4 regions of the Roseburia sp. OF03-24 genome follow, and region 4 is predicted to be linked to each of the others. Evidence: predicted binding sites of a transcription regulator. Region 4 holds the regulator's gene; each other region holds the start of a gene.

Region 1 (5,586 bases), on a different contig from region 4:
CCGAAGTACTGATGGCTTGACATCTGCCTTCGAATATAAGAATCCCATAAAAGTAAATGTAGGTTCAAAAATGTAGGGTGTCGCACATCCCAGGCCGTTTTTGATAGTCTTATTATACTTTAATATGCCCCATTTCGCAACTATTAATTAGTGCCAAATTTTGTTTTACTTTCTATCTATTTTCTCTATTGACAAAAGCATCCTTACCTGTTCAATAGCTTCTTCCATATTATCTGTCCGTATAGAGAAGTCACAGAGTTCTTCATTGTCAATTTCATTTTCCAATGATAATAGACGGTACATTTTTTCCTGATTACTGATAGTTTTTTCTAAAATATTGGAAATCATTTTTTCACGACTGCTCCTGCAAAACAATATGGCTGTTGAAAACAATCGTTTCATAGCTATTGCACCACCGATATCAAGCGGCACGATCGGATTAATCCCATCTTCGATCATTTTTGCAATATCAGACGCCAGGATACCATATTTATTTCCGGCATACACGGTTACTGTTACAAAATCATTTTTTTTATTTTTAAACTCTTCAGCCGAAAGTCTCTGATGGAACCCATCTGCTGTTCCTGTCGTATACGAATGAACAATCTTTCCTGCTCCCGCTTTTTCTAACCTTTTGGCAAGTTCATTTTTGCCGGAACCGGACGGTCCGACCAATGCTATCACAGACGGAAATGAAACCGGCTTTTTATCTAACAGCATTGACTCTTTGATCTGATCTATTAACTGCAAAAATTCCCCATAATGATTTACAGATAGAATGCCGCTAAGTGAATCATTCCATGGGCGGCGCATTAAAACCGGATATTTAGCACAACTTTTAAGAATATTATGCGGTCCATCATCTAACGTAACATCAAAACGAACCAGCGATTTCTGGAATCCCATAATAATATTCTGTTCCGGAAAATCAGGAAATGCTGTCAGAATCTGTTCTGCGCGCAGGCTCATAAACTGCGGTGCAATTGCTGTAATAATATATACTTTCCCTTTTTTCTGCAGTTCATGTATGAAATTTTTGGCTTCATCCGTCACTGTCTGCATACGATAAATCCGTTCGTCCTGATAGTACTGCTTGATGATCGATGCCTTACCGACATTTTCCCATGAATTGATATCTTCTAATTTCAGATTCAAGGCATGTTCCTTATTTGCAAGCGTAATTGCATGTGTATTCAGATCAGAAATCACATCATCCCAGTCAATTCCATAAGTCAGCATAAATATCCTCCTATTTTTTACTGCAAGAAAGAATCCTGCTTTACAGGATTCTCCGCCTGCGGCGGGTTGCTCCAGCGACATAATTCCACTCCGACGCAGTGCAATCCTGCCCGGAGGGCTTTTTAATTCATAGGACGTAATTTCCTATGAATTAAAAAATCGGGTGTGAACCAAGTCACACCCGATCGTCATTCATAACAATAAGTCTGCTCGCAAAGCGTGCACTTTATTATTTCTGAGGACCTGCAGAAACTAATGCTTTACCAGCATCGTTTCCTTCGTATTTAGCAAAGTTCTTGATGAATCTGTCAGCAAGATCTTTTGCTTTTGTCTCCCACTCAGATGCATCTGCATATGTGTCACGTGGATCAAGAATACCAGAATCTACACCAGGAAGCTCTGTCGGAACCTCAAAATTGAACATTGGGATTTTCTTTGTCGGAGCTTTAAGAATATCACCAGAAAGGATAGCGTCGATGATTCCTCTTGTATCCTTGATTGTGATTCTCTTTCCTGTTCCATTCCATCCTGTGTTAACAAGATATGCTTTTGCTCCACTCTTCTCCATCTTCTTAACAAGCTCTTCTGCATATTTTGTAGGATGCAGCTCTAAGAATGCCTGTCCGAAGCAAGCTGAGAAAGTAGGTGTCGGCTCTGTGATTCCACGCTCTGTACCAGCAAGTTTTGCTGTAAATCCAGACAGGAAGTAGTACTGTGTCTGCTCTGGTGTCAGGATAGATACTGGAGGAAGTACTCCGAATGCATCTGCTGATAAGAAGATTACATTCTTTGCAGCCGGTGCAGATGATACAGGTTTAACAATATTGGTAATGTGGTTGATCGGGTAAGATACACGAGTGTTCTCTGTAACGCTCTTGTCATCAAAATCAATCTTTCCGTTTGCATCAACAGTAACGTTCTCTAACAGTGCGTTACGTTTGATTGCATTGTAGATATCCGGCTCAGACTCTTTGTCAAGACCGATAACCTTTGCATAGCATCCACCCTCGAAGTTGAATACACCGTTGTCATCCCAGCCGTGCTCATCATCACCGATTAAGAGACGTTTCGGATCTGTAGAAAGTGTTGTCTTTCCTGTTCCGGAAAGTCCGAAGAAGATTGCTGTATTCTCGCCGTTCATATCAGCGTTTGCTGAACAGTGCATGGAAGCGATGCCTTTAAGTGGGAGATAGTAGTTCATCATAGAGAACATACCTTTCTTCATCTCTCCACCGTACCATGTATTGACGATAACCTGCTCTTTGGATGTAATGTTGAATGCAACACATGTCTCTGAGTTAAGACCTAACTCTTTGTAGTTCTCAACTTTTGCTTTTGAAGCATTGTATACGATAAAGTCCGGCTCAAAGTTCTCAAATTCTTCTGCTGTTGGCTTGATGAACATGTTTGTTACGAAATGAGCCTGCCATGCAACCTCAACGATGAAACGAACTGCCATACGTGTATCTTTGTTTGCTCCACAGAAAGCATCTACTACGAACAGTCTCTTGTTTGAAAGTTCTTTCTTTGCAAGATCTTTCACTGCTGCCCATGTTTCCTCTGACATAGGATGGTTATCGTTTGGATATTCTTTTGAATTCCACCATACAGTGTCTTTTGAATTCTCGTCCATAACGATATATTTATCTTTCGGGGAACGTCCTGTATAGATACCAGTCATAACGTTAACTGTACCAAGTTCTGTTTCCTTACCAACCTCATAACCCTCAAGACCTGCTTTGGTCTCTTCCTCGAATAACATCTCGTAAGAAGGATTGTGAACGATCTCTGTTACTCCGGTAATGCCATACTTGCTTAAATCGATATTTGCCATTGCTCTTTAACCTCTTTCCTTTAAAATAATCAGGGTATTTTTTAAAAAATTCCGCTAATATAAATATACACAATGTTATTTTTTTGTCAATCAGTTTTTGTAAAATAATGTCACCCTTTTTTTTATTCTCCGGCTGTAAAATTCTTCTGTTCTAACTCTTTTGCAATCGGTGTGATCTGCACCAGTAAATTCTCCATATTTTCGAACATGGTACTCTTTTGTGTTCCAAGATCATTTGCCCGCTCTATATGCATGCGAACTGTATCATACTCTGCCTTTTCCCGCTCAAGCGAACGGTTTACATCGGCAAGTTTTTCCCTTGAATCATCAAGCACGCCTGCAATCTCCTGCTGTACCTGGTCTGCTCCGCTTGCAGCCGCCGTAATACGGTCAAACACCTCATATGTCTCATCTGCACTCTCTAAGCTTTTCCCGAGTGACTCTTTCGATGTAGCAATGCTCTGGTTTAAATTTTCCGTATCCTGTTCCACTTCCACAATGCTTCCATCTACGGTGCTGACAAGGCTTTTGATCTCACTGGCGAGATTCTTTACTTCCTCTGCAACAACGGCAAATCCTTTTCCCTGCTCCCCGGCACGCGCCGCCTCAATGGATGCGTTCAATGCAAGCATATTGGTCTGGTTGGCAATTGAGATGATCTGTCCCATACATTCTTTGATTTTCTGCACGGATGCCTGGAAATCTTCGAATGTGCGCTGGATCTCATCAAAATGTTCCTGTACTTCCCCTGAACTCTCCTTTAAGCCACCGACTTTCTGCTGTGCCTCTTCCACCGATTTTGTAATATCTTCTCGCACACCGGCAAACTGTCCTGACGTTTCGCCAACTGTTTCAAACGTTTCATGAAAAGAGCCAAGCTTCTCTTTGAGCTGTTCATTTTCCTCTAAAACCGCCTGAAATGCATTCTGGATTTCCTGTAATTCATCCAGAGATCTTACCTCTGTCTGTGAAAGTTTTTTCTGGTAGTCAAGCAGACTTTCAGACACATGTATTACCGGATGCAGATTTAATTTTTCTTCTGTCTGACTCACCTGTTCTTTTATCTCTTTTTTGAATTGAAACATTCTCTCTCCCCCTTACTCAAATACAACACACGACATGGTCTGATTTACAAACTGGCTGTTATAATGTTCCCCAAAACCAACTAAACCTGCATGCATACCAAGTGTCCCCATTGTCTTTAAATACTGATCCATATAATGCTCCTGGGAGAAGAATAGATAACGGAAAATGCAATTTACGGAAAAAACACCAGAAATCCTTGCAAAATCACCTTTGATCTGCCGCACCGTCTCTTCCACGATGGAAGGATAATCATTCGTCTCAAGCAGATAAAGCACATCGGAATCATTGACCTGACGATAGCAGCCCAATGCATTTCCCGCTACTTCTTTGATTGAGATAATACAGATATCCTGCCCGTTCTTTTTACCGATCGGGTTTTTAAAAGTCTGGTTTACAATATCCTGTTCCCGGATACCAAGTGTATCTTCATAGACCTGTTTTGCCGGCTTTCCGTTTAGTTCCCCGACTGTGTATTTACTGCGATCTGTTTTTGATGCAATAAAGCGGTATTGTGGAAGCGGATAATAAATATTTTCCTTGTAAACCCTGACTTTACCTCCGGTATTTTTCACAAATGCAAAAGCATCTGCATCTTCATATACCTTTCCATTTACGGAAACTTTTCCACCATCCCCTGTTCCACCTGTCAGTGAAATTTTCTTTTTTTCCAGAATACTGTACATGGTCGTAAGAACCGCCGCATCATTTCCTGTACAAAAATCAATACAGACAGTATTTTCAGATGACGCATTTATCTTCTGTAAAGCCTTTTCGACCCTGCTGATATATTTGACCGGCATGATGGATGCCTGCTCTAATACGTCTGTCACAGCCTCTACACCTTCAAACGCTGTTACACTGACACCTTTTTCCGTCACACCTGTCTGGTAACTCATTCCGATGCATCCAATGCTCGGTACACCCGGATATAATTCTTCCAGTTCAGCTGCATGAGCTTCAAGCTGCTCTGCATTTGACATCAGGATCAAAAATGCCGGATTCCCCAACCCCCGTACAGCTTCTTTTAAATTTCCACTGGAACTTGTTCCATAACTCTCTTTCATCTGTTTGTCTCTCCTTTATCTTTTCTGTTTCAGATTCCAAACATATCTGTAAAAATTATCCTATTTCCTGTGCTGTCTGTCAAGTTTATCAGCTATATTTTACAACTCTTTTCCGGTTGCTTTTGTGATATCCTTCTTTGTAAATGCTCCAGGCAGCAACTCTTCCAATGTAAATATCTTATAATCATCCGGTGTGTTCACAAGAATCACCTGAAATGTTTCCGGATCACAAAACTCTGCCATGACCTGCCGGCATACCCCACATGGATAAAGATAGTCATCTGCGTCCCCGTTGATCGCAATCGCAGTAAATTCTTTTTGCCCTTCTGATACAGCTTTAAAAAAAGCTGTCCGCTCTGCACA
Region 2 (5,586 bases), on a different contig from region 4:
GGATGCGATCGAGGAAACAAGTGAGCGATCAAAACAGATGGTGGATATCGCAATGAATTCAAATGACAGCATTCAGGAAAATATGCGTGTGATGGATGCGTTGAAAGATCAGGCAGAGCAGATCACAAATACAAATCATGATGTTACTGAGGCAATGACCAAACTTCAGGATAAGACAAAAGAAGTAGAAGAGATTGCAGGTATGATCTTAAATATTTCAAGTCAGACAAACCTGCTGGCGTTAAATGCATCTATTGAGAGTGCACGTGCCGGAGAAGCCGGAAGAGGTTTTGCGGTTGTAGCAGAGCAGATCAGACAGCTTGCGGAACAGACAAAAAATTCGACGGAAGAGATCACGAGAATTACAAACGAACTGAATGCAAATGCAAATGATGTGGTTGTATCAGTAGAAGGTTCTGTACAGGCAACGGAAGATCAGAAAGAAAAGATTCTTGCTGCGTCAGAAACATTTAATCTGCTTAATAAAAATATAGGTGAGCTGGTTGCCCATATTGAAGAGGTCAATAAAAAGGTAAGCGGACTTTCAGATTCCAACAATAAGATTGTGGTAAACTGCTCGCAGCTTTCGGCAGCGACTGAGGAAGTTACGGCGAGTGCAGAACAGGTACATACACTCAGTGAAGAAAACCTTGATGTTGCAAAACAGGTTCAGAATGCGGTAGAGAAAATTCACAGTACGGCAGATGATATAAAAAAGTTTTTGCACTGACAGAAAGGAATGCATAATTATATGAAAAATAAAGTGTGGTTGTTTACAGCCGCACTTTTGCTTTTTACAGCAGGGTGTGGTGAGCCAGATATGGCACAAAATAAAATAAACAGCAATGAGCAGAAAACAGCAGGAATTTCAGATACAGATGAAACAGAATCCGAAATAGACAGCAGTGCGTCTGAAAAAATGGAAGCAGCCGAAGAAAAATATATCTGGAAAGAGATCACGCTGCAGTTCCCGGAGAGCTGGGAAGATAAGTATGTAATTTTAGAAGATGATACCGGTTTTTCTGTTTTTCAGAAAAAATCCTATGAGAAAGAAAGTGGGACGGGGTTTCTTTTTGGAATTACCAAAGACACGGAATGGTATCCGGATGCTGCCGGTGTAAGTATTTTAGGATATACCGATGATGGAGTGTTATATGAGGTTGTGAGGCCTACGGATGTGAGCTGCGATGTGGAAAATGAGGATACTTTAAATGAATATCAAGGGATGATGCAGCAGTCAGATACGGTAGTACAGAATGCGGTCATTGATACACAGAACCTGCACAAAGATGCTGACCAGTATATCATTCCGGTCAGTATGACACAGACAATTTCGGCAGACAGTCTTATCAATATGTCGGACAATGATTTATGGTTAGCACGCAATGAAATCTATGCAAGACATGGACGGGGTTTTACCAATGAATATCTGCAGAGTTATTTTAATGCATGTTCCTGGTATGAAAAAAGTGAAGAAGCAGATGCATTTGATGAATCTGTGCTGAGCCAGACAGAAAAAGACAACTTAAAGGTAATACAGGAAGCTGAAACAGCATATGAACAGGAGCATCCGTATCCGAAAGAATATAAAACAGGACAGAATATTATGGTGGATCTTAATGGAGATGGCAGCGAAGAAGAGATCCGTTATGATGTGAAAGAGAGTAGTGATTATTCAGGTTATTCCTGTGTCCTTACGGTTAATGGAACAGCATATGAACTGTGTGAATATGTAGCTATGGTGACACCAGAAACGGAAAGCTTTTATGTTACAGACATGGATGAATATGATAATTCTCTGGAAATCGCGGTATTAGACGATGGACCAAGTGCCGATTATGCGACTTATTTTTACCGGTATGACGGAAGTGCGCTGGCGTTTATCGGGGAAGTGGATGGTTTCCCTTTTAAGGAGCAGAATGGCGGAATCAATGGTTTTACCGGGCAAAACGGAATCAATGGAACAATCCGTACAGATATTCTTGAAACCGCATATCTTAATGGATACTGGTGGTATGACAGCAATGCACGGAAACTGGAATATATGGATGGCGGTATGCATCAATACAAGTATTTCACACCGCACAGATTATATGTGGATCTTCCGTTGTGGAAAGCTATGGATCAGAATTCGGAACAGGTAACGGTTTCGTCCGGGCAGGATGTGTTCTTTATCAGCTCTGATGCAAAGGAATGGATCTATGTGCGTGCAAAAGACGGAACAGAAGGGTACATCCATGTGGATGGTGAAAATGTCAGCAACGTCGGCAGACCCGGCACGGAAGTTTTTTCGGAGTTAAATTACTTTGACTAGTGTATAAAAACAAATACACGGAATAAAGATAATTTTTTTCGATTAGGACTTGTAGATTTCAACAAAATGTGCGAAAATAGGTAAGGTATGTTAAATGTATAACAAAGTCTGATACATACAGTTCTATTTAAGTGAAAGGAGTCTTAAAATGATTTACACTAAGGAAGTCGAAAACATGTGTCCTGTAGCAAAGGGCGCAAAACATGAACCAGCTCCAATTCCGGAAGAAGGCAAATGGGTTCATTCTAAAAAAATTGAAGATATTTCAGGTTTTACACACGGTGTTGGCTGGTGTGCTCCTCAGCAGGGTGCCTGCAAGCTTTCATTAAATGTAAAAAATGGTGTAATCGAAGAAGCTTTAGTTGAGACAATCGGATGCTCTGGTATGACACATTCCGCAGCTATGGCAGCAGAGGTATTACAGGGCAAAACTATTCTTGAAGCATTAAACACAGACCTTGTTTGTGATGCAATCAATACAGCAATGAGAGAGTTATTCTTACAGATCGTTTACGGTCGTACACAGAGTGCATTCTCTGATGACGGTCTTGCAATCGGTGCTGGTCTTGAGGATTTAGGTAAAGGACTTCGTTCCCAGGTTGGTACAATGTACGCTACCAAAGAGAAAGGTGTTCGTTACTTGGAGATGGCAGAAGGTTATGTAACCGGTATTGCTCTTGACGAGAATAACGAAGTTATCGGATATCAGTTCGTTTCTCTTGGAAAAATGACTGACTTCATCAAAAAAGGCGATGATCCTAACACTGCATGGGAAAAAGCAAAAGGACAGTACGGCCGTGTGGCAGATGCTGTTAAAATCATCGACCCGAGAGAAGAGTAGGAAAGGAGACGGACGAAAATGGCATTATTTGAAGGATATGAAAGAAGAATTGACCAGATCAACGCTGTGTTAAACAGCTATGGTATCAGCTCTATCGAAGAAGCTGAAAAAATTACAAAAGATGCTGGACTTGATGTTTACGATCAGGTAAAGAAAATCCAGCCAATCTGTTTCGAGAACGCTTGCTGGGCTTACACTGTAGGTGCTGCAATCGCAATCAAAAAAGGATGTACAAGAGCTGCTGATGCTGCTGCAGCAATCGGTGAGGGACTTCAGGCATTCTGTATTCCGGGTTCTGTTGCAGACCACAGAAAAGTAGGTTTAGGACATGGTAACCTTGGTAAAATGTTATTAGAGGAAGAGACAGAGTGCTTCTGCTTCTTAGCAGGACATGAGTCATTCGCAGCAGCTGAGGGTGCAATCGGTATCGCTGAGAAAGCAAACAAAGTACGTCAGAAACCATTACGTGTTATCTTAAACGGACTTGGAAAAGATGCTGCACAGATTATCTCCCGTATCAATGGATTCACATTTGTTGAGACACAGTATGATTACAAAGCTGCAAAATTAAATGTTGTATATGAGAAAGCATATTCCAACGGACTTCGCGCAACTGTAAAATGCTACGGTGCAGATGACGTTCAGGAAGGTGTTGCAATCATGCATCATGAGAACGTAGGTGTTTCCATCACTGGTAACTCTACAAACCCAACACGTTTCCAGCATCCGGTTGCAGGTACATACAAAAAAGAATGTATCGAGCAGGGTAAGAAATACTTCTCAGTTGCTTCCGGCGGTGGTACAGGACGTACACTTCACCCGGACAACATGGCAGCAGGTCCTGCTTCCTACGGTATGACAGATACCATGGGACGTATGCACTCTGATGCACAGTTCGCAGGTTCTTCTTCCGTACCGGCTCACGTTGAGATGATGGGTCTGATCGGAATGGGTAACAACCCTATGGTTGGTGCTACAGTTGCTGTTGCAGTTTCCGTTGAGGAAGCTCATAAGGCTGGTAAGTTCTAAGATAAATTTAAAGCATAGAAAGAAACGAGATTTTTGTATTTGCAAGAATCCCGTTTCTTTTTCTGTATAAATTTATTTGAATATGATTTATACTTTTATCAGAATTCTAAATGTTTTGAGAAACGGGAGGGTTAGTTTAGAATCATGAATGTAATGCCCGTAAATATATTAATTACAAAAGTTGCAGAAATATGTAAAAAAAATGGTGTAAAAAAATTGGTTCTTATAGGTTCATTCGCAACAGATACAGCAACTCCATATAGTGATATTGATTTTGTAGTTTATGGTGATGTGGATATGGATAAACTTGAACAGGATCTAGAAAAAATAGAAACTTTACGTAAGATAGATATTTTGGAATATAAAACAATTCGAAACCAGTATCTTTTGGAGGATATCGCAAAGTATGGAAAACAAATATATTAACAGATATAAAAATTTTTGCAGAAGTTTGAATAATTTAAAAAAAAGTAAAACAGCAGACCCGGATGCTGATTTTGTGTTAGAAGGTACTGTTCAAAATTATAATTTAACATTTGATTTATCATGGATAGTGATGAAGGATATTTTAGTCAAAGTATTGGGTATTAATGATATAGCGCTTGGATCGCCAAGAGCGAATTTACAGGCGGCATTTTCAAACAAATTGATTGATGATGATGTTTGGCTGCAAATGTTGAGAACAAGAAATCTGCTTGCTCATGATTATGATGGTGCAGTTGCAAGAGAAAATTTTGAAAAGATAACAACAGTGTATTATGATGTTTTTTATAAATTTAAAATGATAGCAGAAGAGTATTTTGAAAAGGGAATGCAGGAAGAAGACAGTTTTAAAGCCTGATAGGACGTTTCGAAGAGGGGTATTTTGTAGAAAAAGATTATCTATAGATTAAAGTGATATATTTTTTATAAGCCATTTGGACTAACTATCCAGGTGGCTATTTTTGGATGATTTATTAGAATCAGTACCATTATTTTAATATAGTCCGATATTTTCAATTTTTTCCAAAACAGGGTGATAACCGAACATATTTTCTGCTATAATAATATCTATAACCAGAAGCAGAAAGAGAGGCGGCGTCCGGACATGAATGATTCATCCCATATTTATATTGCAATCGATCTGAAATCTTTTTATGCATCTGTAGAATGTGTAAAATTAGGATATGATCCGCTGACGACAAATCTTGTCGTGGCAGACGAGAGCAGAACGGAGAAAACGATCTGCCTTGCGGTATCACCGTCATTAAAGGCATACGGTATTCCGGGACGTGCAAGATTATTTGAAGTGGTGCAGAAAGTAAAACAGGTCAATAAGGAGCGGAGAAGCCGGATTGCCGGTGGAATGTTTACGGGAAAATCAGCAGATGACAGGGAACTGAAAAATAATCCGGCACTGGAA
Region 3 (5,586 bases), on a different contig from region 4:
CACAACCGACATCGATGCCTCGATCCTGACCGACCATATGATGCTTGAGGCAACCGAGCTTGGTCTTGGCAGTGTCTGGATTTGCTACTTTAACCCGGACATATTAAAAGAAGAACTGAACCTTCCGGAAAACTTAGAACCGGTCAATATCTTAGCTCTTGGATACAGTGATGAACCGGATGCATCCGCAGAGCGTCATAAAGATATGCGCATTGGCATGGATGAGCTGGTTTCCTACCTTTAAAACAAATAGCATGCACCACAAACAAACCTGTGATTTTAAGTAATCACAAAATTGCCAGGATCATGCATCAGCATCCGAATGTCAGATTTTAATCTGACTTCCGGGGTTGTACATTGCCCTGGCAATTTCTTTATCACTTTTCTATTCAGGTGCTTACCACTTTTCTTACCACTTTGAATCACGGTTTTGTGATATTTTGCGATACTTTACGAGGTTTTTTCTGTAAACATCAAACACCTTCCATCCCTTATAAATCAAGCATTTCCACCACTTCCCAGTCCTTACTTCTCATGACGAACGCCTAGCGTTCGTCTACGACCTGGAAGATATAGAACTTCAGATAATAACTCTCCGGCACATTCTCAGAATTTGCCCAGAGAATCGGATGGTCCGGCGCCTGTGTTCTGAATTCCACCTGGCGGAGTCTCTTGTGTGCTGCCTTTGCCGCCTCTTTGACTGTTTTTGCCAAAAGTTCCTGTGTCATGAAATGGGAGCAGGAACAAGTTGCAAGATAGCCGCCGTCTTTTACCAGTTTTAAGCCTTTCATGTTGATCTCACGGTAACCTTTGATCGCGTTTTTCGTTGCCTGGTGCGACTTGGTAAATGCCGGCGGGTCTAAGATGACAACATCATACTGCTCGCCGCTCTGCGCCAGTTTCGGCAGTTCATCGAGCACATTCGCACAGCGGAAATGAACGGTATCCTCCAGTCCGTTTCTGCGCGCATTTTCGTTTGCCTGCTGCACGGCATACTCGGAAATGTCAAGACCTGTGACATCCGCTGCCCCTGCAATTCCGGCATTTAAGGCAAATGTTCCCATATGGGTAAAGCAGTCTAACACCTTTTTCCCTTTACAGATCCGCTGCATCGCAAGGCGGTTATATTTCTGGTCTAAGAAAAATCCGGTTTTCTGTCCGTTTACAACATCGACAAGATAACGGACTCCGTTTTCCGTGATCTCAACGTTGGTGTCGAATTCTTCCCCGATAAATCCTTTTACCTTTGGAAGTCCTTCTTTGGTGCGCTCATTGGCGTCGCTTCTCTCGTAGACGCCACGCACTTTGATGCCGTCTTTTCCAAGTTCTTCCTTTAATAAGGAAACGATCGTCTCCTTAAACTGCTCCATGCCAAGTGCTAAGCACTCTACCACAAGTACGTCCTCATATTTATCAATGACAAGTCCCGGCAGGAAATCTGCTTCCCCGAAGATTACACGGCAGGATGATGTATCGACCGTTGTTTTGCGGTACTCCCATGCATTTTTTACACGCATTTGTAAAAATGCGCGGTCGATCTCCTGATCCACATGTCTCGTCAGCATGCGGATGCGGATCTTTGAATTGGTATTGATAAATCCTTTTCCCATCGGATAGCCGTCAAAATCATGCACAACTACGATCTCTCCGTTTTCAAAACTTCCCATGACCGTATCAATCTCGTTATCAAAAATCCATGCACCGCCTGCCTTGATCGTTCTTCCTTCACCCTTTTTTAATGTCACAACTGCACTCATTTTCCATCCACCTTTCTCACGCTTTTTCTTTTCCATAATTTACAACATAAATCTCCACGCAGACCAGCACCAATGCCACCAGGCACAGCAAAGCAGTGCACCGATCCACACCACAATGGTTTTCTGCATCCATTGTTCATTTAATTTCATTTGTTTTCCTCATTTCCTGATTTTTGCATTTACCCATTGTAGCACATTCCATGCTGCCTATAAAATATTTTTTAAACAAAAACTGTTTCTTGTAACTGCCTGCCATGTCCGATATAATAAATACTATAAAAAAGCAGACTATATTTTTTCATACGACATATACAGCACTACATATATCTGTTGTGAATCATTATAAAAAACATACACAAACAGGGGGACTTTCCATGGCTACGATAAGTTTATGCATGATCGTAAAAAATGAAGAAGCGGTTCTTGCCCGCTGCCTCGATTCAATTGCAGATCTTATGGATGAGATCATCATCGTAGATACCGGTTCTACGGATCACACAAAGGAGATCGCTGCAAAATACACCAGTCAGATCTATGATTTTAAATGGACAAGCGATTTTTCCGCGGCGAGAAATTTTTCTTTTTCCAAGGCAAACATGGATTACATCTATACCGCCGATGCAGACGAGGTTTTAGATGAATTTAACCATGAGCGTTTTCTGCGTCTGAAAAATGCACTGCTGCCGGAAATCGAGATCGTTCAGATGAAATATGTGACGGACGCTGATTTTGACACCGTTTTAAATGCAAAAAAAGAATACCGTCCGAAGCTGTTCAAACGTCTGCGCACCTTTATCTGGGTCGATCCGGTGCACGAGACAGTAAGACTTACTCCCGTGATTTTTGACAGTGATGTTGAAATTTTACATAAACCACAGAACTTTCACAGCAAACGTGACTTCTCTATTTTCATCAAAAACTTCCAGAGTGGTCACGAGCTTTCTCCAAAAATCCGCACCATGTATGCCAAAGAGCTGTTAAAGACTGGTGATACAAAAGATTTCTGGGATGCCAAACCGATCTTTCAGTATATCTTAGAGCATGACCTCTCCGATGATGCGATGAAAGAAGCCTCCTGCGTACTCGCACATGTATACCGCCTAGAGGACAACAAAAATGAATTTTTCAAGCTGACGATGAAGGATATGCTGACCACTCCATGTTCCGAGATCTGTTATGAACTTGGCACCTATTTTCTTGCACAGAAGGATTTAAATGAGGCTGTTATCTGGTTTTACAATGCCGCCTACGAGACGGAGAGCATCTTAGATGTCCACACCAACGGCGATCTCCCACTATACGGATTGGTCGAATGTTATGAACTGCTTCTCGCCGAGGCAAAATCGAATATCCCTTCGGATACCATGCTGGTTTCAAGCTATGAGGAAGCGTTGGATAAATACCGCCGTGAGTCGCAGAGCTGGACGATGCCGGTGGAGAATTAATTGAGTTACTGTTCACTCGCAAGCTTGACACTTGTTGTCAAGCTGTGCGTCAAAGACTATATCATGCCAGATTAATTAACTTGTCAAACCCTCCATAAAGTGTTAGGATAAGACTATGGTAATTTTTTAACAATCTTTTTATATCATGATTTTTACAATTATGAGGAGGTATTTGTGATGGATTATTCACAGGAATACAAACAGAAACTTGTATCTGCCGATGAGGCGGTAAAATTGATCAAATCCGGGGACTGGGTTGACTTCGGATGGTGTACAAACACCGTAGATGCCCTTGATCAGGCATTGGCAAAACGTACCGATGAGTTGACAAACGTAAACCTGCGCGGTGGTATCCTTTTAAAACCGTTAGCTACTTTCGCACGTGAGGATGCCGGTGAGCACTTTACATGGAACTCCTGGCATATGTCCGGTATCGAGCGTAAAATGATCAGCCGCGGATGCGCTTTCTATTCACCGATCCGTTACTCCGAACTGCCGCGTTACTACCGTGAGCTTGATTGCCCGGATGATGTAGCAATGTTTCAGGTAGCTCCGATGGATTCCCATGGATATTTCAATTTCGGACCAAGTGCCTCCCATCTCGGTGCAATGTGTGAGAGAGCAAAACACATCATCGTAGAGGTAAATGAAAATATGCCGCGCTGCCTTGGCGGAACAGAATGCGGAATTCACATTTCCGATGTAACATATATCGTAGAGGGTTCTAATCCTCCGATCGGCGAGCTTGGTGCCGGCGGTCCTGCAACAGATATCGACAAAACGGTTGCAAAACTGATCGTAGACGAGATTCCGAACGGTGCATGTTTGCAGCTTGGTATCGGCGGTATGCCAAACGCTGTCGGTTCCCTGATCGCGGAGTCCGACTTAAAAGATCTTGGTGTCCACACAGAGATGTATGTAGATGCATTCGTTGACATCGCAAAAGCCGGAAAGATCACCGGTGCAAAGAAAAATATTGACCGCTACCGTCAGACCTACGCTTTCGGTGCAGGTACCAGGAAAATGTACGATTACTTAGACGACAACCCAGAGTTAATGAGCGCTCCGGTTGACTACACCAACGATATCCGTTCCATCTCTGCACTCGATAACTTTATTTCCATCAACAACGCCGTTGATATCGACCTCTTCGGTCAGGTCAATGCAGAGTCAGCAGGTATCAAGCAGATCAGTGGTGCCGGCGGACAGTTAGACTTCGTATTAGGTGCTTACCTATCAAAAGGCGGCAAGAGCTTTATCTGCCTGTCCTCTACATTTAAGACCAAAGACGGACAGGTACAGTCAAGAATCCGCCCGACATTGGCAAACGGTTCCATCGTAACTGATACCCGTGCCAACACACATTATGTTGTAACGGAATATGGTAAAGTAAATGTCAAAGGACTTTCCGCATGGCAGAAAGCAGAAGCCTTAATCTCCATCGCTCATCCGGATTTCCGTGACGAGCTGATCAAAGAGGCTGAGAAAATGCACATCTGGAGACGCAGCAACAAATAACCTGCACATCCATTTTACACCAAACAAAGGCAGAACCGCTTCATCCCCGGTTCTGCCTTTGTTATACATTCTATTCTGTCTTTCTCCGACCTTTTCTTAAGTCGTGATACTTTCTTTGTTTCGCCTTGTTATTTTACACCGTCACCCTCTGTTTTCTCAGAATCTTCCATGCCAGTACTGCCATGATGGCTGCCACGACCACACCCAAAAGGAACAGATACTGCGCAATATTTCCGAATCCGATCTGCATACCAATCTGATGCATTTTTGCTGCTATCATTTCATTTTCACTCAGTTTTACCGGTACAAGCATGATAAACATCCAGACTGCCCAGATACCCCAGAGTGCTTTCATTCCAAACCGCAGAATCACAGCTCCTGCAAACAATTCCACGATCGTCATTCCGATGATAACCGCCAGAAGGTATTTCCACTGAAAGTACTGTGTGAGATCCAGTATGACATCACACTGCGGATAGATCACTCCCATGATGGCAAATTCTATCTTTCCAAATACAAATAACAGCAGTTCCAGTCCTGCAAGTTCTGCCATGTTAAATAACGCATAACTTCCCACATAGGCTTTTCTCGTTGCACCCATTGACAACGCCATGTTAAATTCCCCGATAAAAGAAAATATGATACCAAATAAATGTACAAACCCCAGCATGATCGCAGCGATCAGCACTCCAAGCGTAACACACTCATTCTCTTCCATGGTATTTGCGCGGATGACCATCATAACAATGATCCCCAACACATAACCGCCCAGCGCAACAGCAAGAAACTCCAGCACTTCTGCCCTTCTTGTCTTGCATTGTATCAAAAAATTGTCAATCATTTTCTCACTCTACCCCTTTCATATT
Region 4 (5,586 bases):
CTCTGTTGCAACTATTTTTGCATGGACAGGTGCACTTAAGAAACGTGGAGAACTTGATTCTAACCAGGCATTATCTGATTTTGCAGAAAAACTTGAAAAGGCTTGTATAAAGACCATTGAAGATGGTAAAATGACAAAAGACCTTGCGCTGATTACTACAAATCCGAATCCGGTTGTATTAAACAGCGAAAATTTCATCAAGGCAATCAGAACAACATTAGAGGAAAGTTTAAAATGATTTTGTCATGTCAGAGTATCTCAAAGTCTTTTGGAACAGATGAGATCTTAAAAGATGTAAGTTTTCATATTGAAGCAAACGAAAAAGCAGCGATTGTCGGCATCAATGGTGCCGGCAAGTCTACGCTGCTTAAAATTATTATGGGCGAAGAAACGTCCGATACCGGTGAAGTGATCCTTGCAAAAGATAAAACAATCGGTTATCTGGCACAGTATCAGGATGTATCGGGGCACAGAACCATTTATGACGAAGTTCTTAATGCAAGAGCTGACATCCTTGAAATGGAACAGAAACTCCGCAATATGGAGTCAGAAATGAATCAGCAGACCGGTGGGGAACTGGAAAAACTGATGGAGGTTTATCATCGTCTGAGCCACGAATTTGAACTGCAGGGCGGATATGCATACCGGAGTGAAGTAACCGGTATTTTAAAAGGACTTGGTTTTTCGGACGAAGATTTAACAAAACAGATGAATGAATTGTCCGGAGGACAGAAAACCAGGGTTTCGCTTGGCAAACTCTTAGTCACAAAGCCGGATGTATTACTTTTAGATGAGCCGACAAACCATCTGGATATGGAGTCGATCCGCTGGCTTGAGAATTTTCTGCGGGCTTACAAAGGGGCTGTTGTGATCGTAGCACATGACCGTTATTTTCTGGATCGCGTTGTCACAAAAGTTGTAGAGATTTTCCAGCATAAAGCGTATGTATATCAGGGAAATTACTCGGATTTTGCGAAGAAGAAAGCAAAAGTCCGTGAAGATCTGTTAAAACAATATTATAATCAGCAGCGTGAGATCAGACATCAGGAAGAAGTTATCACAAAGTTAAAATCGTTTAACCGTGAAAAATCCATCAAGCGTGCGGAGAGCCGCGAAAAGATGTTAGACAAGATAGAACGTATTGAAAAACCGGTTGAGGACAATACAGACATTAAGATCGTGTTAGAGCCAAATGTGGTCAGCGGAAATGATGTCCTTACGGTGTCAGGTCTTGCAAAATCATATCCGCCGGTTACATTGTTTTCGGATATCTCATTCGAGATTAAACGTGGGGAGCGGGTAGCACTGATCGGCAATAACGGAACCGGGAAAACGACCATCTTAAAGATCATCAATAATCTGATACAGGCAGATGGTGGTACGGTAACACTTGGTTCGAATGTTCACATTGGATATTACGATCAGGAACATCAGCTTTTACATATGGAAAAAACCATATTTGAAGAGATCTCAGATGCTTATCCAGAGCTGAACAACACAAAGATCCGCAATGTACTGGCAGCCTTTTTATTTACAAATGATGATGTGTTTAAGCGGATCTCAGATTTAAGCGGTGGTGAAAGAGGCCGTGTCTCTCTGGCAAAACTGATGCTTTCAGATGCTAATTTTCTTATTTTAGATGAGCCGACAAACCATCTGGACATTACATCCAAGGAAATTTTGGAATCTGCATTAAACCAGTATACAGGAACGGTATTTTTTGTTTCACATGACCGCTATTTTATCAATCAGACAGCAACAAGAATCCTGGAGCTGACAGGTGAAACAATTGTAAATTATATCGGAAATTATGATTATTATCTGGAAAAACATGATATTATGACGCAGTTGTATGTGAAACAGCCAGAAACTTCAGATGTGCAGCCTAAGAAACAGGATGATGCCGTTAATAAGCTCGACTGGCAGGCACAAAAAGCAGAGCAGGCAAGGATTCGTAAAATTGAAAACAGTTTAAAAAAAGCCGAGGAAGAGATTGCCGCACTTGAAAGTGAAATAAGCATGATCGATGAAGAATGTGCAAAGCCGGAAAACGCAGTTAATTCCGCAAAATTAAATGAGCTTGCAGCAAGACAGCAGGAGTGCAGGGAACGACTGGAAACCTGCTATGAAACCTGGGAAGAGCTGTCAATGCAGTTAGATGGAACTGATTGATGATATTTCCTGACAAAACAGAAAATATCTTATTGAAAAAAAGATAGTTAAATTTTTCACACATTGACAGACACAGGGGAAATCACTATAATAAACGAGAGAACGTAAGAAAGGTGGAACCTTTTGTGCAGGAAAAAGAAATATCACAGGCAGTTATCCGGAGAATGCCGCGTTATTACCGCTACCTCGGAGAACTCTTAGATGCCGGTGTAGAACGTATATCATCCAATGATCTGAGTAAACGAATGAATGTGACTGCATCCCAGATCAGACAGGATCTGAATAATTTTGGTGGTTTTGGCCAGCAGGGTTATGGTTATAATGTAAAGTTTTTATATGAGGAAATCGGTAAGATATTAGGTTTAAATGAAAGACACAATATTATTGTGGTGGGTGCAGGTAATCTTGGACAGGCACTTACAAACTATGTGAAATTTGAAAAACTTGGTTTTGTGATCATAGGACTGTTTGATGTAAATCCTGCATTGGACGGTGTGACCGTGCGTGGAATCAAAATCCGCATGCTGGATGAATTAGAGAGTTTCTGTGCAGAAAATCAGGTGGATATTGCGGCGCTTACTATGCCAAAGGAAAAGGCTGATGCCATTGCAAACAGACTAGTCGGACTTGGAATCCGCGCAATCTGGAATTTTGCGCATGTAGACCTGGAGCTCATTGATAAAAATGTTGTTGTAGAGAATGTACATCTTTCCGACAGTTTGATGCAGTTATCTTACAACATTGTCAGAAACAAAAAAGCAGAAGAAAACGGCAACTGAAAAGGGTGCCATAAATTCAGGAAGCAATTAGCTGCCGCACAGATCTTTGTGCGGCGTTTTTTGCTTATAACAGGGGGCTTATTATCATGAAGTATCTTGTAAACAGCAGGGAAATGCAAAAATATGACGCAAATACCGTTTCACATTTTAAGGTTCCGGGACTTCTTCTGATGGAGCGTGCAGCAATAACATTTGTAAATGAACTCCATAAGCAAAAGGTCGATCTCTCAGAAGTTCTTATCGTATGCGGCAGCGGAAATAATGGTGGAGATGGTCTTGCGATCGCCCGCCTTTTATTTCTGGAGGGACATACTGTTACAGTTGTTTTTGCTGGAAATAAAGATCATTGCTCGGAGCAAAACAGAATCCAGCAGGATATTTTAAATGCATATGGTGTTCCTGTCTATACGGATTTACCGGAACAGATCAGACCAACAACTGTCATAGATGCACTATTTGGTGTAGGGTTGTCGAGAGACGTGACTGGTACTTATGCAGATATATTATGTTGTATGAATACACTTCCGGGAGAAAAAGTGGCAGTGGATATTGCATCCGGAATTTCTGCAGATACAGGTGCTGTCCTTGGTATGGCATTTCGTGCAGATATCACGATCACATTCGCATTTGCGAAATTAGGCAGTATTCTCTGGCCGGGAAATGAATATGCCGGCAGAGTGATCGTATGTGATATCGGTATCACGAAAGAAAGCTGGCTGGGAGAGACACCGTCAGTAATGGCATTGGAAACGAAAGATTTATTGCTGCTCCCGGAGAGAAAAAGTCATTCTAATAAAGGAAACTATGGAAAACTTTTGCTGATCGCAGGAAGTGTCAATATGGCAGGGGCGGCAGTTTTATCTGCAAAAGCTGCTTACGCCACAGGATGCGGTCTGGTGCGTGTGCTGACGCCGGAAGAAAACAGGATTATTTTACAGAGCTGTGTTCCAGAGGCGGTTCTTACTACTTATGATAAAAATGCTGCTCCGGGGAAGGCTGTATTACAGGAGGCTTTTGATTGGGCAGATGCCATTGTGGCAGGTCCCGGGCTTGGGAAAGAAAAAACTGCTGCACAGATATTAAATTTTGTGTTAGAATATGGAACGTCACAGGAAAAGAAAGCAATTCTTTTTGATGCGGATGCGTTAAATCTGATAGCAGAGCAGAATGACTTACCAGAGGCAGATATCTGGAAAAATTTTAAAATCCCGGCAGTGATCACACCTCATCCCGGAGAGATGAGCCGGCTTACCGGAAAAACAGTCAGTGAGATCCAGCATCATTTACTTCAGACTGCTGCGGATTATGCAAAAGAATATCACGTTGTATGTGTCTTAAAAGACGAACATACCGTAACTGCACTGCCGGATGGTAAAAAATACCTGAATCTTTCCGGCAATTCCGGAATGGCAACAGCAGGAAGCGGAGATGTGTTAAGTGGTGTGATCGGTACATTTATGGCACAGAAAATAACACCTTACCAGGCGGCTCCTCTTGGGGTATATCTTCATGGCCTGTCCGGTGATCTTATGATACGCACAACGGGGTTACAGGGGCTTACAGCCTCAGATCTGATCTGTGGTATTAAAAAAGTTCTGAATATTTATACTACAAAGCCGGTCGATAATGAACAAAAATTCGTTGAATAAAAAACGGTACACAAAATAGATGGAGGATCAACATGAACAGATACAGCAGAGTGCATGCGGAAATCGATCTGGATGCAATTCTACACAACATGGATGCGATGCGCGGAAACATTGCAAAAGACACAAAAATTATGGCTGTCATTAAGGCAGATGGCTACGGACATGGTGCCGTAGAGATTGCAGAGACGATTGAAAAACTGGATTATCTTTATGGTTATGCAGTTGCCACGGTTGAGGAAGGACTTATCCTTCGTAATCACGGAATCCAGAAACCGATCCTGATCTTAGGATATGTATTCCCGGATCAGTATGTGGATATGATTAAAGCAGGTATCCGTCCAACCGTATTTACAAAAGAGATGGCAGAAAAACTTTCCGTTGCCGCAGCAAGTATCGGAAGAGACTGCAAGATCCATTTCGCGATCGATACCGGAATGAGCCGGATCGGTTATCAGGTCACAGAAGACGCAGCAGATGAGATGGCACAGCTTTCAAAACTGCCGCATATTATAGTGGAGGGTATTTTTACCCATTTTGCGAAAGCGGATGAAAAAGATAAGGAACCAACCTACCAGCAGATCGGACTTTTCAAGAAAATGATCGGCATGTTAGAAGACCGTGGCGTAAGTATTCCGATTCATCACTGTTCAAACAGTGCAGGGATTGTCGATATTCCAGATGCAAATATGGATATGGTCCGCGCCGGCATCACATTGTATGGCATGTGGCCGTCTGAGGATGTAGATAAGAATGCGATCAGCCTGAAACCTGCATTGACACTGGTGACACATGTGGCATATGTAAAGGAACTTCCGGCTGGCAGAGCAATCAGTTATGGAGGAACTTATGTCACAACAGAGCCTTGCATAATCGCAACGATTCCGGTTGGCTACGCAGATGGCTATGCAAGAGGCCTTTCAAATAAAGGATTTGTTTTGATCCATGGAAAACGTGCACCGATTCTTGGCCGTGTCTGCATGGATCAG

What was found. Region 4 encodes Rex, which represses fermentation and respiration genes when NADH is low (regulators of the CRP and FNR family bind a similar motif). Its sites were predicted from a motif close to ATTGTTAANTANTTAACAAT; they were not measured.
Region 1: a site for Rex is predicted at 3,145-3,164, ahead of pckA (phosphoenolpyruvate carboxykinase (ATP)). Genes of this name have one in related genera too.
Region 2: a site for Rex is predicted at 2,401-2,420, ahead of DXA60_RS01700 (iron-sulfur cluster assembly scaffold protein). Genes of this name have one in related genera too.
Region 3: a site for Rex is predicted at 3,317-3,336, ahead of DXA60_RS07325 (butyryl-CoA:acetate CoA-transferase). Genes of this name have one in related genera too.

Annotation. Positions count from the first base shown of each region.
Region 1 covers NZ_QSCK01000014.1:13,244-18,829, forward strand. Annotated here, with positions in the region: RNA gene ssrS (6S RNA) at 1-99, opposite strand, end outside; gene DXA60_RS08740 (5' nucleotidase, NT5C type) at 166-1,239, opposite strand; gene pckA (phosphoenolpyruvate carboxykinase (ATP)) at 1,469-3,073, opposite strand; gene DXA60_RS08750 (methyl-accepting chemotaxis protein) at 3,196-4,158, opposite strand; gene DXA60_RS08755 (FIST signal transduction protein) at 4,171-5,223, opposite strand; gene DXA60_RS08760 (cytidine deaminase) at 5,323-5,586, opposite strand, start outside.
Region 2 covers NZ_QSCK01000002.1:95,049-100,634, reverse strand. Annotated here, with positions in the region: gene DXA60_RS01710 (methyl-accepting chemotaxis protein) at 1-730, shown strand, start outside; gene DXA60_RS01705 (YARHG domain-containing protein) at 752-2,314, shown strand; gene DXA60_RS01700 (iron-sulfur cluster assembly scaffold protein) at 2,463-3,155, shown strand; gene DXA60_RS01695 (GGGtGRT protein) at 3,174-4,184, shown strand; gene DXA60_RS01690 (nucleotidyltransferase family protein) at 4,329-4,610, shown strand; gene DXA60_RS01685 (HI0074 family nucleotidyltransferase substrate-binding subunit) at 4,591-5,025, shown strand; gene DXA60_RS01680 (Y-family DNA polymerase) at 5,272-5,586, shown strand, end outside.
Region 3 covers NZ_QSCK01000011.1:71,837-77,422, forward strand. Annotated here, with positions in the region: gene DXA60_RS07310 (nitroreductase family protein) at 1-244, shown strand, start outside; gene DXA60_RS07315 (class I SAM-dependent rRNA methyltransferase) at 546-1,757, opposite strand; gene DXA60_RS07320 (glycosyltransferase family 2 protein) at 2,132-3,202, shown strand; gene DXA60_RS07325 (butyryl-CoA:acetate CoA-transferase) at 3,380-4,720, shown strand; gene DXA60_RS07330 (hypothetical protein) at 4,854-5,561, opposite strand.
Region 4 covers NZ_QSCK01000021.1:9,838-15,423, forward strand. Annotated here, with positions in the region: gene DXA60_RS11605 (NADP-dependent isocitrate dehydrogenase) at 1-238, shown strand, start outside; gene abc-f (ribosomal protection-like ABC-F family protein) at 235-2,172, shown strand; gene DXA60_RS11615 (redox-sensing transcriptional repressor Rex) at 2,298-2,951, shown strand; gene DXA60_RS11620 (NAD(P)H-hydrate dehydratase) at 3,038-4,600, shown strand; gene alr (alanine racemase) at 4,633-5,586, shown strand, end outside.